DNA from 2 places in the Bombilactobacillus sp. ESL1197 genome. Region 1 is predicted to be linked to the other one. Evidence: a T-box and tRNA genes for the amino acid it is inferred to sense, from the RefSeq annotation. Region 1 holds a T-box; the other holds one or more tRNA genes.
What was found. The T-box of region 1 lies ahead of leuS (leucine--tRNA ligase). A T-box ahead of a tRNA ligase gene usually reads a tRNA of that ligase, here a tRNA-Leu.
Positions count from the first base shown of each region.

Region 1 (8,837 bases):
GCAGTTTTCAAGGATCAGCGGTTAATATGGCCACGCAAGAAGATGATGGCAGTGGTAATTTGTATGGTATTCAAGCTAATTTTCGCAAGTATCCCTCCTATCGTGAGTCCTTAGAAGACTACGTTCGTTTACTGCGCGATAATGGCATGTATTCTGGAGCTTGGCGTAGTAAAACTAGTTCCTATAAAGATGCTACTAGCTTTTTAACGGGGCGTTATGCCACGGATACATCATATGCCGATAAATTGAACAGTTTGATTGAAAAGTATAATCTAACGCGGTTTGATCAATCAGTTGATGCTACTAAACCAAGTGTCAATGACATTGTAGTCAATAATGTTAGTTTAGTCACAAATGATGTGAACCATAATTCTACAAGGAATACTTATCAAAATCAACAAGCCCCGGTAATTGTGAGAAATAAATTTCAAAATCCAGCAGCTGATGCTTCAGCTACTAGCGAAACACAAACGCCGGCTTTACCGGTTATTGTTAATAATTCCCTGAATGAATTAATTAATACCAACAAGGAAATATTGCAAGCTCCTAGTACTAAACCAAGCAATCGGCCTAAGGATGCAAAAACTGAAACTGATTTTTCACGGACAATTCCTAGTGGAGATCATGCTGATCCAGCTGCTGTTATTAAAAAAGCACCAGTTGTGCAGGCTAAAGCAGTTTCTAATACTAAGTCAACCCCAGCTACTGATAATTCAATTCAAGTTTCGCCACAGGAAGCTGCAACTGAAAATTCGTCAGACTAGTTGCAATTAGCGTGATTTTTATTTATAATATGCGTCAGATTAGTTTTTACCAAAGGAATAGTAATTGAAAAATTGATTATCAGAGAGTGGAAGGTTAGTGTGATTTCACAGATATTTTTTAATGAACTCATCTTTGGAGTTTGATTACTGAACTAATAGTAAGTAGTCACGGGGTATCGTTAAATACTTGAGAGTTATATAGTTAATATATAAAACTTAGGTGGTACCGCGGGTAAATTTCGTCCTATTGCAAGAGCAATGGGACTTTTTTTGTAGGAGGGTAATTATGGGTTATAATCACAACGTTATTGAAAAAAAATGGCAAGCCTATTGGGCCGAACATAAGACGTTTAAAACAACAGAAGATCCAAATAAGAAAAACTTTTACGCGTTAGACATGTTTCCTTATCCATCCGGTAAAGGATTACATGTTGGGCATCCAGAAGGATATACCGCGACCGATATTATTGCCCGGATGAAGCGGATGCAAGGCTATAATGTCTTACATCCCATGGGGTGGGATGCATTTGGCTTACCCGCTGAACAATATGCGCTGAAAACTGGACATAATCCCATTGATTTTACGCAACAAAATATTGATACATTTAAGCGGCAGATTAATTCGCTAGGTTTTTCTTACGATTGGGAGCGCGAAATTAATACTACTGATCCCAATTATTATAAATGGACACAGTGGATCTTTGAACAATTGTATAAACGAGGGTTAGCTTATGAAGCCAAAGTTCCTGTTAATTGGAGTCCGGATTTAGGTACAGTAGTCGCTAATGAGGAGATTGTCAACGGCAAAACTGAACGTGGTGGTTTTCCAGTTTACCGTAAGCCAATGCGACAATGGATGCTCAAAATTACGGCTTATGCGGATCGTTTATTGGATGATTTAGATTTGATCGATTGGCCCGAAAATATTAAGGAAATGCAGCGCAATTGGATTGGCCGGTCAGTCGGTGCTGAAGTTAAGTTTGAGATTGCCGATCATGATTTAACATTTAATGTCTTTACGACACGGCCAGATACGTTATTTGGCGCTACTTATGTAGTCATGGCTCCAGAGCATGAACTAGTGGATCAAATTACTACCCCACAACAAAAAGCACAAGTTCAACAATATCAGGAAACAACTGCTAAAAAGAGTGATCTGGATCGGACCGATTTAAATACTGAAAAAACAGGTGCTTTCACAGGCGCTTACGCTATTAATCCGATTAATGGCGATCGGTTACCAATTTGGATCTCTGATTATGTCTTGGCTAGCTACGGGACGGGTGCTATCATGGCTGTTCCAGCACATGATGACCGAGATTTCGAATTTGCTAAAATGTTTGACTTACCAATTAAAGCAGTCATTGCGGGTGGTGATGTCAGTGATCATGCTTATACAGGTGATGGTGAACATATTAATTCGGAGTTTTTAAATGGTTTAAATAAACAGCAGGCAATTGATAAGGTTTTGGCGTGGTTAGAAGATCATCAGGTTGGCCAAAAGAAAGTTAATTACCGCTTGCGAGATTGGGTCTTTTCACGGCAACGTTACTGGGGTGAACCCATTCCAATTATTCATTGGGAAGATGGAACCACGAGTTTAGTTCCTGAAGATGAATTACCATTACGTTTGCCAGCAGAACATGATATTAAACCTTCAGGTACGATTGAAAGTCCGTTGGCTAACTTGACTGACTGGGTCAATGTGGTTGATAAAAATGGCCGCAAAGGTCGGCGGGAAACCAATACAATGCCACAATGGGCTGGTAGTTCTTGGTATTTCTTGCGTTATGTAGATCCACATAATGATGAAGCAATCGCTGATTATGAAAAATTAAAACAGTGGATGCCCGTTGATTTATACGTCGGTGGAGCCGAACATGCTGTGCTGCATTTACTGTATGCAAGATTTTGGCATAAGTTCTTATACGATTTAGGTGTTGTACCGACACCAGAACCGTTCCAAAAATTATTTAATCAAGGAATGATTTTGGGTAATAATCACGAAAAAATGTCGAAGTCCAAAGGCAACGTTATTAATCCTGATGATGTTGTCGATGAATATGGTGCTGATACGTTACGTCTTTACGAAATGTTTATGGGACCGTTAGATGCTTCCATTTCTTGGAGTGAAGATGGCTTAGCTGGTTCTTATCGTTTCTTAGAGCGGGTTTGGCGCTTATATATTAATGCAGATGATGACAACACTTTGCGGACTGATTTTATTACCGAGCAGCCGAATGCTGATTTGAAAAAGATTTATAGTGAAACTGTGAAACAAGTTAGTGATCATTATGAAAAGTTACAATTTAATACGGCAATTTCGCAAATGATGACTTTTGTCAACGCTGTGCAAAAGCAAGATCAGTTTCCAAAGGATTACGCTGAAGGTTTAATTAAAATGTTAGCCCCAATCGTACCGCATATTGCTGAAGAAATTTGGCAAAAATTAGGTCATGATGAATCCATCACTTATGCTCAATGGCCAACTTACAATGAAGAAGATCTAGTTAGTGCTGAAGTCGAAGTTATTTTGCAAGTTAATGGTAAGTTAAGAAATAAGATTACGGTGCCAGTTGATATTTCCAAAGCTGATTTAGAACAAAGAGCATTAGCTGATGAAAAGACACAATCATTTATTGCTGATAAAAAGATTGTAAAAACCATTGTGGTTCCGCAAAAAATTGTGAATTTTGTGGTAAAATAATAATTCATCAATTTTAGAGAGGATCAATTTGATGGATCAAGATGTCGAAGAGAATACAGTGACAACTGCGGTAACTGGTGGCAAAAATGATTTAATTAAGGGTTCAGCTTGGATGACGGCGGGAAGTATTTTTTCGCGAGTCTTGGGTGCTATTTATATCATTCCGTGGAATATGTGGTTTGGTTCCGTTTTAACGGCTACCTTGGCCAATGCCCTATTTGCTAAGGGCTATAATATCTATAGTCTATTTTGATAATTTCGACGGCGGGTATTCCCGGGGCAATTTCCAAACAAATTGCGCATTACAATGCTTTAAACGAGTATGCGGCGGGAAACCAGTTATTTAAACAAGGCATCAAAATCATGGCTTGGATGGGCATAATTAGTGCAGCGCTGATGTATTTTGGCGCACCGCTTTTGAGTGATTGGTTTGCTGATGGCAATGCCAATGCCATTCCAGTTTTAAGAGCCTTGGCGATTGCGTTATTAATCATTCCGTTGATGAGTCTCATGCGGGGCTATTTTCAAGGCTATTCACAAATGGCGCCTTCAGCGGTTTCTCAATTAATTGAGCAAGTGGCGCGCGTAATTTATATGTTAGCGGCAACGTATTTAATTATGAAGGTGCAAAAGGGCAGTTATGTTAGTGCCGTAACGCAATCGACCTTTGCGGCTTTCATTGGTGCGGTCTTTGGTTTAGGAGTGTTGGTAATTTACTTTTTAAAACAATTACCGCAAATTCGCCGTCTATCACGACAAAGTAAAATTTGAAATTGATACACGTCATCAGAATTTTTTGGAGAAATTATTCGCCAAGCAGTTCCTTTTATTATTCTGGATTCTGGCATTATCTTATTCCAATTATTTGATCAGTCGACGTTTAATTCAATGATGTCGTCGTTTCAACATTTTAGTAAAGACACATTGAATGCTATGTATGCTCTATTTGCCTTTAATGCAAATAAATTAATTATGATTGTGGTTTCTTTATCAACAGCGATGGCTGTTACTGCGATTCCCTTATTGTCAGCAGCTTATTCGCGTCATAACCAAAGAGAAATTCAAGATCAAATTGGTAATATCTTACAATTGTTTTTCTTAGTTATGTTACCGGCAGCTTTAGGCATGTATGCAGTAGCTAAGCCTTTGTATATTTTGTTTTATCGATATGATCAGTTGGGGATTTACTTGTTACAATTTAGTTGTGTAGTAGCTATCTTGTTGGGGCTATTTACGGTTTTGTCAGCTATTTTACAAGGACTATATCAAAATAAAATGGCGATTAATATTTTGTGATTGGTTTTATTGTTAAAATGCTTGTACAATATCCATGTATTTTAATTTTTAGTAGTTTTGGACCCTTAATGGCGACTGCTATTGGCATGGCGGTCACGTGTTGGCTGATGTTGCGATTATTGTGTGTGAAATTTGAGTTTAAATTACAGCCGACCATTAACCGTACTTGTGGCATTTTTATGTTAACAGTTGTGATGTTAGTAGCCATTTTAATCTTGGATTTTGTTGCATATCATTTGGTGAATAATCAAGGTCGCCCGTGGGCTATTGTGTTATTATGCCTGGAAGTTGTATTAGGTGTTGGGATCTATGGTTATTTAATTTTAAAATCGCACTTAGCGGAGAAGATTTTAGGCTCCAAAGTTGCTAATTTACGGCAAAAATTGCATATCAATTAATCTGTTTTAAAAAACAATAAGGTTGGAACGCAATAATGAATTAATGTTCGTTTACTTCTAGATAGAGTACGATCATTAATCTTATTGTTCCAACCTTATTTTTTTGCTATTACAAGTTGATTAGAATCAGAAACAGTGGCTGAAAGTCTGAATAATTAGCGATTAAACGGTGGTATATAATATGTTAGTAATAAGCAATTTACCAAGCATGGAACGCTATTGATAGAATGGTCTGAAAATAATATGGAAGTAATTGATTTAAAAAAAGATACGACTCCTCTTCAAAAAGTTAAGCAGCATCCGAAGTTGATTAACGTACAAGAAGTCGCAGAATCAGGTTTTTATAATACAATGTTTGCACAAAAAATAGGCCGCTTAAGAAAGCGCGTCTTCGTTTTGTTAGAACAACAGCAACCAACTGCCATTATCACTTCCTTAATTCCCAACCGCTTTTTACCACAATTGGATCAAAGTGATTTAATGGATTTGGAAAATCTAGTAGATTATCAATGTCAGGTTAATCAAATCACTCAAAATGTGATGTTAACATGGGCTAATGAAAAAGAACGTAAATTGTTCAAACAAGAAGTTGACCGCTTACAAGTTTTGGTAGAAAAAGCAATTTTTCGTAACAAGCAAGGAACGATTATTCGCTCGGAAGAAACGGTGCTGTTGCCGGACCAATTTATTTTTCAACTGTTGGCGCCCATAATGGCGATCAATTTCGTTTTTTAAATCCAGCCTTTACCGCCGATGATTTGACGGAGTTAAGAATTTATCTGCATCGCTTTTATGAAGCAATTAATTTAGTTCCAAAAAATTACGAAAAAGACCCTCACTTCCAAATTACCGACTTGCCTGCTAATGAATACCCGACTTTAACGGATTTTTACAATTGGCTAATGAAGCAAAGCGTTGGTAATCAAGCAACATTTGATAAAAAGCGGACGCTAGAAAAAATACAGACGTCATTGCAAGATATTATTTCAAACTACGGGTATGTCTTTGACGGACATTCAACTGTGAAAAACTTGTCTCACGAACAAATCGTCTATTTTGGTGCCGGTAATTTGCAATCACTATCCCGTGAGGTTTTCCATTGTCAGTTGTATACAGCGTTAACTATCATTTGGAATCATGCGTTACAAAATGGTATTCGGGTTCGTCAAAACTTAAAATCTGGCAAGATTAAAGAAGGCGAAGAAACGTATTGTTTAGCTATTTTGGACGAGTGCCACAATATCATTAATACCAATATGATCTTTGCTGTTCAATACGTGAGTCGATTTGAGCGGGAAATGCGGAAGAATTACGCTGGTGTTTGGTTTGCCACCCAATCACCAGAAGAAATGATCCCTGAAGGTGCTAATAGTGCTGACGCTTCAACGATTAAAACCGTTTTACAATTTACCACGTACAAATTTTTAATGCGGACTGATCCAGCGACCATTCCAGCAATTAAACGATTATTAGGCAATTCCATAACTAAGTCTGAATACGAAAAGTTGGGAACTTTAAAAGTTGGCCAGGCTGTTTGTAACTTTGGTAAAAATATTAACTACACCGTCAAATTTAATCCTGATAAAGAACAATTAAAGAGATTTGATGGAGGGCTTTAATGTTAAAAAAATTTTGGAAATGGATTGTAGGAGGTTCGGGGGCATTAATAGTTACCTTTGTAGTATTAGTTGTCATAATTATTGGCGCTATGTCCCAAGCAGCCGGTTCGGGTGGTGACGATGGTGACGATTATGGTGACGTAACTAATATTGGCTTGTCAAAGGAGGTCTTGGCTTATAAAGATTTGGTAGAAAAAGAATGCAAAGCGCAAGGCGTCCCCGAACTTGTTCCTTATGTCTTGGCAATTATGATGAATGAAACGCGGGGTATTGGAAATGACGTTATGCAATGTTCAGAATCGCAAGGATTACCACCCAACTCTTTAAGTCCGAGTGAAAGCATTCATTATGGTGTTGCGTATTTAAAAAGTAATAAAAACTTAGCTGATCAGTATGGAATTGATATTTTCGGTGCGATTATGGGCTACAATTTTGGATCCAACTATATTAATTGGATGGCCAAAAATGGTTATAAAAAGAGCACGACACCAATTGCTGATCAATACTCAAAAAACGTTGTTGCGCCTGCCTTAGGAAATACTAGTGGCGCAACTTATGTTTATAAAAACGAAATTTCGGTTCCCTACAATGGCGGCTTTTTATACACCAATGGCGGGAACTTTTTTTATGACAAATTAGTAAAAAGATATTTGCAATTTGGCAGCAGCAAACACAAACGAACTCGAAAAAAGCATAGTGGTTCAAAGGTTATTGACGAAGCTCAAAAGTACCTCGGAGTTCCTTACGTCTGGGGCGGCCATGACCCCGCAACAGGCATGGATTGTTCGGGTTTCGTGGGTTACGTCTTAACTAAGGTCACGGGCAAGCAATATCCACAATATACAGTTTCGCTAGAAAGTTGTGGCACACCTGTTCCGCTCAGTCAGTTGTCCGCCGGAGATATGATTTTGACGTTTGTCATATTCGGCCCTTATCAGCATGGCAGCCAGACTTTGCTGTTCGTCCTAATTTATAAATCATTAATTATTAAAGGAGTTTTTATGATGAAAAAAGAGATCAACAATGGTAATGATCGAACAAAAACCTATTTAGGAATAATAGCAGCAGTTTTCTTTTGTTTAACAATTTTGTTTGGCTATACGACTTTAACAAGTAGTCAAATTAACAAAGCTAAAGCTAATAAAATAGTGGCCCCATTTTCTAAGAAATTAACTAAGGATCAACAGATGATCAGTAGTTTAAGGGCAGATAATCAAAGTTTACAAGCACAATTAAGTGATCAAAAACAAAAATCAGAAACAAAAAATAATAACTCTTTGAGCTCACAAAATGTTTTTTTAAATGGCTATGGTGATTTAGCAACAAAGTTTGTTTCGCAAATAATTGGCCCACATACCGCCGCTGACATTCGTAAAAATTTAACTGGTATAGCTACTAAAGAAGTGATTGATAAGGTTGCTCCGGTAGATCAAAATGAAAAGTTTGATTCTAAAGTACCACAATCGAAGATCACGATTGACCACGTTGATAGTTTTATTGACAAGAGTTCGATCACTGATCAAGTCGCTAAAGTTTACGCCATCGCCCACTACAAAATTGACGAAACAGATATGACCACGCGCATTAATTTAACGATGGGGATTGGTGATAATAACAAATTAATTGTGACTGACGCCGCTTATGACGTTCCTAAAACGGATAATTGAGGTGCTGATTATGTTTAAAAAAAAGCATAAAGTGAGTAGCGCAATTGACTTAAACTCACACCGTAAAAGATATCTAATGATTATCTTGGGGTTTATTTTTAGTATCTTTATTATCTTTGTTTATACTCTTTCAAAGCCCCAAAGTATTTCTAAATACAAGACAACAACTTATTCGCAAATGGGTGATTTAAATTTAATAACTGACAAAGTAACTTACGACGCGTCCAAACAAGAATTAAGAATTGGTATTTTAGTTACCAATCAAGCTATGAATAGCAATAGTAAAACAAAGAGTGAAACTAATTTTAACGATATGATGAATAACTTAGATAACGATTCGGAAATTTTGGAGACGATGAGTAATATTAAATTCAAAGCAGAAGCGA
Region 1 covers NZ_JBYLTY010000006.1:6,701-15,537, reverse strand. The annotation lists partial or broken gene AC3B6B_RS09305 (glucosaminidase domain-containing protein) at 1-764, shown strand, start outside; T-box leader at 807-1,014, shown strand; gene leuS (leucine--tRNA ligase) at 1,051-3,471, shown strand; partial or broken gene AC3B6B_RS09295 (putative polysaccharide biosynthesis protein) at 3,503-5,165, shown strand; gene AC3B6B_RS09290 (hypothetical protein) at 5,385-5,900, shown strand; gene AC3B6B_RS09285 (hypothetical protein) at 5,924-6,784, shown strand; partial or broken gene AC3B6B_RS09280 (lysozyme family protein) at 6,784-7,422, shown strand; partial or broken gene AC3B6B_RS09275 (C40 family peptidase) at 7,480-7,760, shown strand; gene AC3B6B_RS09270 (hypothetical protein) at 7,789-8,451, shown strand; gene AC3B6B_RS09265 (hypothetical protein) at 8,462-8,837, shown strand, end outside.

Region 2 (8,837 bases), on a different contig from region 1:
CTAGAATCTTCATATCTAAGCCCAATGATTCCAATTCTTTAATTAAAACTCTGAAGGATTCTGGAACCCCAGGTTTAGGAATTGTCTCACCTTTAACAATAGCTTCGTAGGTGTTGACCCGACCAGTTACATCGTCGGACTTATAAGTCAAAATTTCTTGTAAGGTATAGGCTGCACCATAAGCTTCTAAGGCCCAAACTTCCATTTCACCAAAACGCTGACCACCAAATTGTGCTTTACCACCTAATGGCTGTTGCGTAACTAATGAGTAAGGTCCAATGGAACGCGCATGGATTTTATCATCAACCATATGCGCTAATTTCATATAATACATAACCCCGACAGCTACCCGGTTATGGAAGGGTTCACCTGTCCGGCCATCGTACAAAATAGTCTTAGCGTCAGAAGCCATATTAGCTTCTTTAACAGCTTCCCACAAATCATCATCACTGGCCCCATCAAACACAGGAGTAGCCACGTGAATACCTAAATTCCGAGCAGCCATACCTAAGTGTAATTCCAAAACCTGCCCAATATTCATACGGGAAGGAACACCCATAGGATTTAACAAAATATCAATTGGGGTACCATCTGGCATATATGGCATATCTTCTTCAGGAACCACAATGGAAACTGTTCCTTTGTTACCATGACGTCCGGCCATCTTATCACCCACTTGAATCTTCCGCTTTTGAGCAATATAAACCCGAACCATCGTATTAACACCAGGGCTTAATTCATCGCCGGCTTCGCGAGTAAAGACTTTCACGTCTTGCACAATTCCACCGCCACCATGAGGCACCCGTAAGGAAGTATCACGTACTTCACGAGCTTTTTCACCAAAAATGGCGTGCAGTAAACGTTCTTCAGCTGATAATTCAGTCATACCTTTTGGTGTCACCTTACCAACTAAGATATCACCATCACGAACTTCGGCCCCAATCCGGACAATTCCGGTTTCATCCAAATCTTTTAACGCATCTTCACCAACATTTGGAATTTCACGTGTAATTTCCTCTGGTCCTAATTTGGTATCCCGAGATTCTGACTCATATTCTTCAATATGAATTGAGGTATAAACGTCATCTTTAACCAAGCGTTCAGATAAAACAACCGCATCTTCGTAGTTGTACATGTTCCAAGTCATAAAAGCAATTAGTGGGTTTTGACCTAAAGCCAATTCCCCTTCTTGCATCGCTGGACCATCGGCAATAATTTCACTCTTATCAACATGGTTGCCTTTTTCCACAATTGGTCGTTGATTGTAACATTTACCCGCATTAGAGCGCCGATATTTCATCAAATGATAGGTGTCAATCACATCTTCATCGTCACGTTTAACCTTGACAATTTTAGCATCAACATATTGCACTACTCCGGCATGATGAGCTAATAAAGCTGTTCCTGAGTCATGGGCAGCGACATATTCCATACTGGTTCCCACCAATGGAGAATGTGGCTTTAATAATGGAACCGCCTGCCGTTGCATGTTAGCACCCATCAACGCCCGGTTGGAGTCATCGTTTTCCAAGAATGGAATACAAGAAGTCGCTACCGACACAACTTGACGCGGTGAAACATCCATATAATCGACTTTATCGGCGGTCGTTTCAATATTATCATCTTTATGCCGGGCCAAAATCCGTTCTTCAGCAAATGAACCATCATCATTCAAAGGCGTGTTAGCCTGGGCTACCACATAGTTATCTTCTTCATCGGCAGTCAAATAGTCAATCTTATCAGTAACTTTATGCGTATCCCAAGAAACACGACGGTAAGGAGTTTCAATAAAGCCATACTTATTAACAACCCCATAAGTGGCCAAGTTATTGATCAAGCCAATGTTCGGTCCTTCAGGTGTTTCAATCGGACACATCCGTCCATAATGCGTATAGTGCACGTCCCGAACGGCATATCCAGCTCGATCACGAGTTAAACCACCCGGTCCTAAAGCTGATAAACGTCTCTTATGCGTTAATTCACCCAAAGGATTGTTTTGATCCATGAACTGGGACAATTGTGAAGAACCAAAGAATTCCTTAATAGCTGCTACCACAGGCCGAATATTAATCAATTGCTGCGGCGTTACAGTTGCTGTGTCTTGAATGGACATCCGTTCCCGAACAACCCGTTCCATCCGGGATAAACCTAAACGAAATTGGTTTTGCAACAATTCACCAACAGACCGAATCCGCCGGTTACCCAAGTGGTCAATATCATCAGTGGTGCCAATACCCTCTTGTAAATTCAAGAAGTAATTAATTTCAGCTAAAATATCAGCTGGGGTAATATGCTTGATTTTTTCATCAATATTACCATTGCCAATGATATTGACAATCCGATCTTCATCAGTTTGTGAATAGACTTTAATAATCTGTAATTTAACTGGATCGCCCAAAATTCCTTCATCAGCTGGTTGGAAAGTAACCGCCTTAAAGTCAGGATTTTTGAGATATGGAGCTAATTTGCTCATCGCTTCCCGGTCAATTTTGGTATCTTTAGCTAAGATAACTTCACCAGTTTCTGGATCGGCTAAAGTTTCGGCGAGTGTTAAACCTAACAAACGTGTTTTTAAATTTAATTTTTTGTTTACCTTATAACGTCCCACTGGCGCTGTATCGTAACGCTTTGGATCAAAGAAGCGCGCGTACAATAAGGACCGTGAACTTTCAGCAGTCTTAGGTTCACCAGGGCGTAAGCGTTCATAAATATCTTTTAAAGCTTCGGCAACCCGCGAATCACTGGTATCCTTGTGGACATCTTTTTCTAAAGATAAGTTCAAGGAATCACTGTTACTGCCAAAAATTTCCGTAATTTCTTGATCAGAACCAAAACCAATGGCCCGAATCAATTCAGTAATCGGTAATTTTCGTGTTCGATCAATTCGAACATAACTAATATTCTTCGCATCGTTATCGAATTCTAACCAAGCTCCCCGATTGGGAATCACCGTTGTGCCATAAATCATGCGACCGTTTTTGTCAGCTTCGGCAGTGTAATAAACGCCCGGTGAACGTACTAATTGGGAAACAATTACCCGTTCGGCACCATTAATGATAAAAGTTCCTTGCTCAGTCATTAAGGGAAAATCACCAAAGAAAACATCTTGGGTCTTGATTTCGCCTGTGTCATGATTAGTCAAACGCAAAGTAACGTGTAGTGGTGCAGAATAGTTGGCATCATGATCACGTGCTTCTTCAACCGTATATTTAGGCTTTAATAGTTTATAACCAACATAATCCAAAGATAATGTTCCTGCAAAATCATTAATTGGCATAATATCTTGGAACATTTCTTTTAAACCTTCATCCAAGAACCAATTATAAGAATTAGTTTGAATATCAATTAAATTTGGTAATGGTAAAACTTCCTTAATCCGCGCATAACTCCGCCGCGTCCGGTGTTTTCCATAATTGACATTGTGGTAACGTACTGTGTCTTGCGTCAAACTATTCACCCTTTCAAATCAAATAAATTACCAGTCAAATATTACAATTTCATTACAAATTAGCATTTAACAATTCGAAAGCAAAAAAAAACCAAAAATAGTTCAAACTATTTTTGCTTTTTTATAATTCCGGCTCGGACAAGATTTCGAGGGAATACGCCCACTGCACCACGCTAATTAATTATAATTAGGATAAAACAAATTCACCTAAGTGTCAAGTTCTAGACTTGAACTTTTTGAGCATGACGAATGTTAAATGATAACTGGCCTTTAGCTACCCCTACCGACAAACGATCACCTGCAACTAATTGCCGCGACAATAATAAATCACTAATTTGATCTTCGACTTGGCTTTGAATCGTCCGGCGTAACGGCCTTGCGCCCATTTGGGGATTGAAGCCTTTCTCCACTAACCAATTTAAAGCTCGCGTTGTAATCGTCAATTTGATTTGCCGTTGTGTCAAACGCTGAACTAAATCTTTCGTCAAAATCTTGACCACTGCTTGTAAATCAGTTTTAGTCAACTCATGGAAAATCAAGATTTCATCAATTCGATTTAAAAATTCGGGCCGGAAAAACTCTTTAGTTGCCGCTAAAATATGATTCTTCATGGTCTGATAATCGTGAGCTGTCGTTTGGTTAAAGCCCACATTATGTTCTTCATTGAGGCTATCAACGCCTAAATTAGAAGTCATAATAATGATTGTATTGCGAAAATCAACTTTGCGACCCTTAGAGTCTGTCAAAAAACCATCATCCAAAACTTGGAGTAATAAATTAAACACATCGCGATGAGCCTTTTCAATCTCATCTAATAAAATCACAGAATAGGGATGATTGCGGACTTGTTCAGTTAGTTGTCCGCCTTCATCGTAGCCCACATAACCAGGAGCTGCTCCTACTAAGCGTGAAGTACTAAATTTTTCCATATACTCAGACATATCAATACGAATAATTTCGTCTTCGCTGCCAAAAACACTTTGTGCTAAAGCTTTAGCTAGCTCAGTTTTCCCAACGCCAGTAGGTCCTAAAAACATGAAAGAACCAATGGGGCGTTTCGGATCTTTTAAGCCACTACGCGCACGACGAATAGCTTTGGCAATGGCTGTCACAGCTTCATCCTGACCAACAATCCGTTGATGTAATTCATCTTCTAAATGTAGTAATTGTTTGGATTCTTGTTGGGTAATCTTCGTTACCGGAACATTCGTCCATTGCGAAATGATTGTTGCAATATCATCACTAGTTACTTGAGATTGATCATCTGTTGGCTGTGCGCTGTTTTGTTCACTTTCGGCAAGCTCTTGCTGCAGTTTTAATTCCTGTTTCCGTAAAACTGCCGCTTTTTCAAAATCTTGTTGAGCAATAGCCTGATCTTTTTGCATCCCCACATTATTCAACTCTTGCTCCAGGGCCTGCCATTTTTGCGGTTGTTGCTGTGCAGACTGATTAATGTGCACTCGCGCAGCGGCCTCATCAACTAAATCAATCGCTTTATCAGGCAAGAAACGATCTGTCAAATAACGTTTGGATAAATCAACTGCAGCCTGTAAAGCCGCATCGGTAATCTTTAAATGATGATGTTGTTCATATTCTGGGCGCAAGCCTTTCAAAATCTCATAGGTTTGTTCGGTAGTTGGTTCTTCCACCACAATCTTCGCAAATCGACGAGCAAAAGCCGCATCTTTTTCAATATATTTTTGGTATTCATCTAAAGTAGTGGCACCAATCATTTGGAGCTCACCGCGTGATAGTGGTGGCTTTAAGATGTTCGAGGCATCAATGGCCCCTTCAGCTCCGCCTGCACCGATTAAAGTATGCAACTCATCAACAAATAAAATAACATTTTGATCTTGGTTGATTTCATTAATTATCTTTTTCAGACGATCTTCAAATTCACCACGATACTTGGTGCCAGCTACTAGTGAACCCATATCCAACATCATTACCCGTTTATTGAGTAACTCTAACGGAACCTCTTGCTTAATAATTTTTTGAGCAAGACCTTCAACAATTGCCGTTTTACCGACTCCTGGTTCACCAATTAAAACTGGATTATTCTTGGTGCGACGGCTTAAAATCTGGATCATTCGTTCAATTTCTTTGTCTCGACCAATGACCGGATCTAAGTGTTTTTGTTTGGCTGAAATAGTTAAGTCACGGGCTAAAGAATCCAGTGTTGGTGTCGCACTTTGTGAACCATTCATACTCTTTTTTTGATTAGCCCGATCAACTCTTTCAGAAATACCCATATTTTTTAATAATAAGCGCTTGGTCTTAACAATACTTAAGCCCAAACTAGTTAAAATCCGTGAAGATAAAATTGTCTGATCATGTAATAAAGCCAATAAGAGATGGCCGGTTCCAACTTGATTAGCACCTAACAATTTGGCTTGTTGACTAGCTTGTTCTAGAACTTGCCCCGTTCTAGGTGAATACGGTAGATAGAGTTGATCTTGGCGCTCATCCGTATTATCGCCATAGCCTGTGAGGGCTTCAATTTCGTCTTTAATATCCTCAGAAGTGACTGTCATTTCAGTAATTGTTTGAGCTGCAACTCCAGAACCCTGTTCTACTAAACCATAGAGTAAATGTTCTGTACCTACAGCTTGATGACGAAAAGCCATTGCGATCTTTTGTGCCAAACTTAGAGCAGTTTTGGCACTATCAGTAAATAATTCGCTCATAACAATCTCTCTTTCTTTTACTTCAATTGAATATTCTTAAAACATTACGTTGTTTGACTATTTTACCGCAGATTAACAAGAGTACCAATGAAAAGTCATCGTAATGAATTAAATTATTAATTTTAGTTTATCGTCAAACACTCATCTGAACAATGATTAAGAATTAGAACCAAAAGCTTCAAACTATTGAAAGTGTGGCTTTTGCCCATAGCAACTCTTGTTCAGTAACATAACATCTTAAAAGCATATAGGTTTAAACAGCATTAATTACGTGGCCTCCCTTACTGAACTTTTTAATATACAAAAAGATACGATAAATAATATCGTATCTTCAACCATCATATGTAACTGGACTTATCGGGAAAACAAGATTCGAACTTGCGACCCCTACGTCCCTAACGTAGTGCTCTACCAAGCTGAGCTATTTCCCGAAATCGGGAAAACAAGATTCGAACTTGCGACCTCTACGTCCCGAACGTAGCGCTCTACCAAGCTGAGCTATTTCCCGATGAAAAAAGCGGAAGACGGGATTCGAACCCGCGACCCCCACCATGGCAAGGTGATGTTCTACCACTGAACTACTTCCGCAATCAAATTCACAAATATAAATGTACAATCGTACAATGCACCCAGTAGGAGTCGAACCTACAACCTTCTGATTCGTAGTCAGACACTCTATCCAATTGCGCTATGGGTGCTCATTATAATGCCGAGGACCGGAATCGAACCGGTACGGTAATCACTTACCGCAGGATTTTAAGTCCTGTGCGTCTGCCAGTTCCGCCACCCCGGCGTGATTATAATGAAAGCGGAAGACGGGACTCGAACCCGCGACCCCCACCATGGCAAGGTGATGTTCTACCACTGAACTACTTCCGCAATTAAAACTATCTTCAACGATAGTATGAGTCGCGTGGGGCTCGGACCCACGACCCACGGCTTAAAAGGCCGTTGCTCTACCAACTGAGCTAGCGACTCAATACAATCATCAGCTAACCCAATGACTGTATTAGTATAACAATTTTAATTTCAAAATGCAACTCTCTCAAACAAAAATTTACTTATTTTGTTCACCTGGCCGTAATGTTGGGAATAAAATGACATCACGAATGGATGGCGCATCGGTTAGCAACATTACCAAACGGTCAATTCCAATGCCTAAACCACCAGTTGGTGGCATCCCATATTCCAAAGCTTCCACGAAATCTTCATCAATTGGTTCAGCTTCATCATTACCAGCTTCACGTTCTTTCGCCTGAGCTTCAAAGCGTTCCCGTTGATCAATTGGATCATTTAATTCAGTAAAGGCATTGGCATATTCATTACCTAAGATAAACAATTCAAAGCGATCAACAAAACGGGGATCGCGTTCACTCTTTTTAGCTAACGGTGAAATTTCAATTGGATGACCATAGATAAAAGTTGGTTCAGTAATGGTTTCTTCAACAAATTCTTCAAAGAAAGCATTAATAATATGACCAACTTGCCAATAATCTTCGTAATGAACCTGATGTTCATCTGCAAGCTTGCGAGCTTGTTCAATGGACATTTCGGGCCAAAAATCAACTCCGGTCCGTTCCTTAATGGCATCAACCATATGTTGGCGTTTGAACGGCTTACTTAAGTCAACAGCATGACCTTGATAAGTCACTTGCTGGGTACCTAAAGCTTTTTTGGCGGCATAGCGAAAAATACCTTCAGTTTCGTCCATCACATCTTCAAAGTTAAAGTAAGCAGCATAACTTTCTAATTCAGTAAACTCAGGATTATGCTTGGTATCAATCCCTTCATTTCGAAAGACTCGACCAATTTCGTAAACCCGTTCCATGCCACCAACAATCAAACGTTTTAGTGGTAGTTCCAAGGCAATACGCATATACAAATCAATATCCAAGGCATTATGGTGTGTCAAAAATGGTCGTGCCGATGCGCCACCGGCTTGACTATGCAAAACGGGCGTTTCCACTTCTAAGAAGCCATTTTGGTCCAAATATTCTCTAATTGCTGAAATAATTTTGGTGCGTTTCACAAAACGATCGAAACTTTCTTGGTTGGTAATCAAATCCAAGTACCGTTGCCGATAAATTTGTTCCACATTGGTTAAGCCGTGATACTTATCTGGCAATGGTCTTAAGGCCTTAGTTAATAAAGTAACATGATCAGCCCGCACAGTTAATTCACCCATGTCGGTCTTCATCACCGTTCCTTCAATGCCAAACAAATCCCCTAAGTCCGCTTTTTTAAAAATCTGATAATTTTCTTCACCGACAACATCTTTACGCACATAAAGTTGAATCTTACCCGTCCGATCTTTTAAATCAGCAAAACCAACTTTACCTTTGCCACGTTTGGTCATCATCCGACCAGCAACTTGCACTTTAACTGGCTCAATTGCATCTTTATCTAAAGCATCATATTGCTCATGCAATTCTTGGGCAGTTGCTGTTGGTTGATAACGATGACCAAACGGGTCAATCCCAGCATCACGTAAGTCTTGCATCTTTTGTCGCCGAACACGTAATTGATCATTCATTTCATTTTCTGCCATATTACTAACCCCTATCTTTGTAATTGTCGTTGCATTGCTTGCTGGGCAAATTGATCCAGCAATTCATCAACTTCTTGTTGCGTATTCACTTCATTAATGGCCGCTTTCGTGCGGGCTGAACGAGGAATTCCTTTTAAATAGTAAGCGGCCTGCT
Region 2 covers NZ_JBYLTY010000001.1:598,942-607,778, reverse strand. The annotation lists gene rpoB (DNA-directed RNA polymerase subunit beta) at 1-3,448, opposite strand, end outside; gene AC3B6B_RS02525 (ATP-dependent Clp protease ATP-binding subunit) at 3,670-6,135, opposite strand; tRNA gene AC3B6B_RS02520 (tRNA-Pro) at 6,493-6,566, opposite strand; tRNA gene AC3B6B_RS02515 (tRNA-Pro) at 6,570-6,643, opposite strand; tRNA gene AC3B6B_RS02510 (tRNA-Gly) at 6,652-6,723, opposite strand; tRNA gene AC3B6B_RS02505 (tRNA-Arg) at 6,760-6,833, opposite strand; tRNA gene AC3B6B_RS02500 (tRNA-Leu) at 6,843-6,928, opposite strand; tRNA gene AC3B6B_RS02495 (tRNA-Gly) at 6,943-7,014, opposite strand; tRNA gene AC3B6B_RS02490 (tRNA-Lys) at 7,041-7,113, opposite strand; gene lysS (lysine--tRNA ligase) at 7,193-8,683, opposite strand; gene dusB (tRNA dihydrouridine synthase DusB) at 8,695-8,837, opposite strand, start outside.
Region 2: it encodes a tRNA-Leu, which carries the amino acid that the T-box ahead of leuS (leucine--tRNA ligase) is inferred to sense. The anticodon was not compared.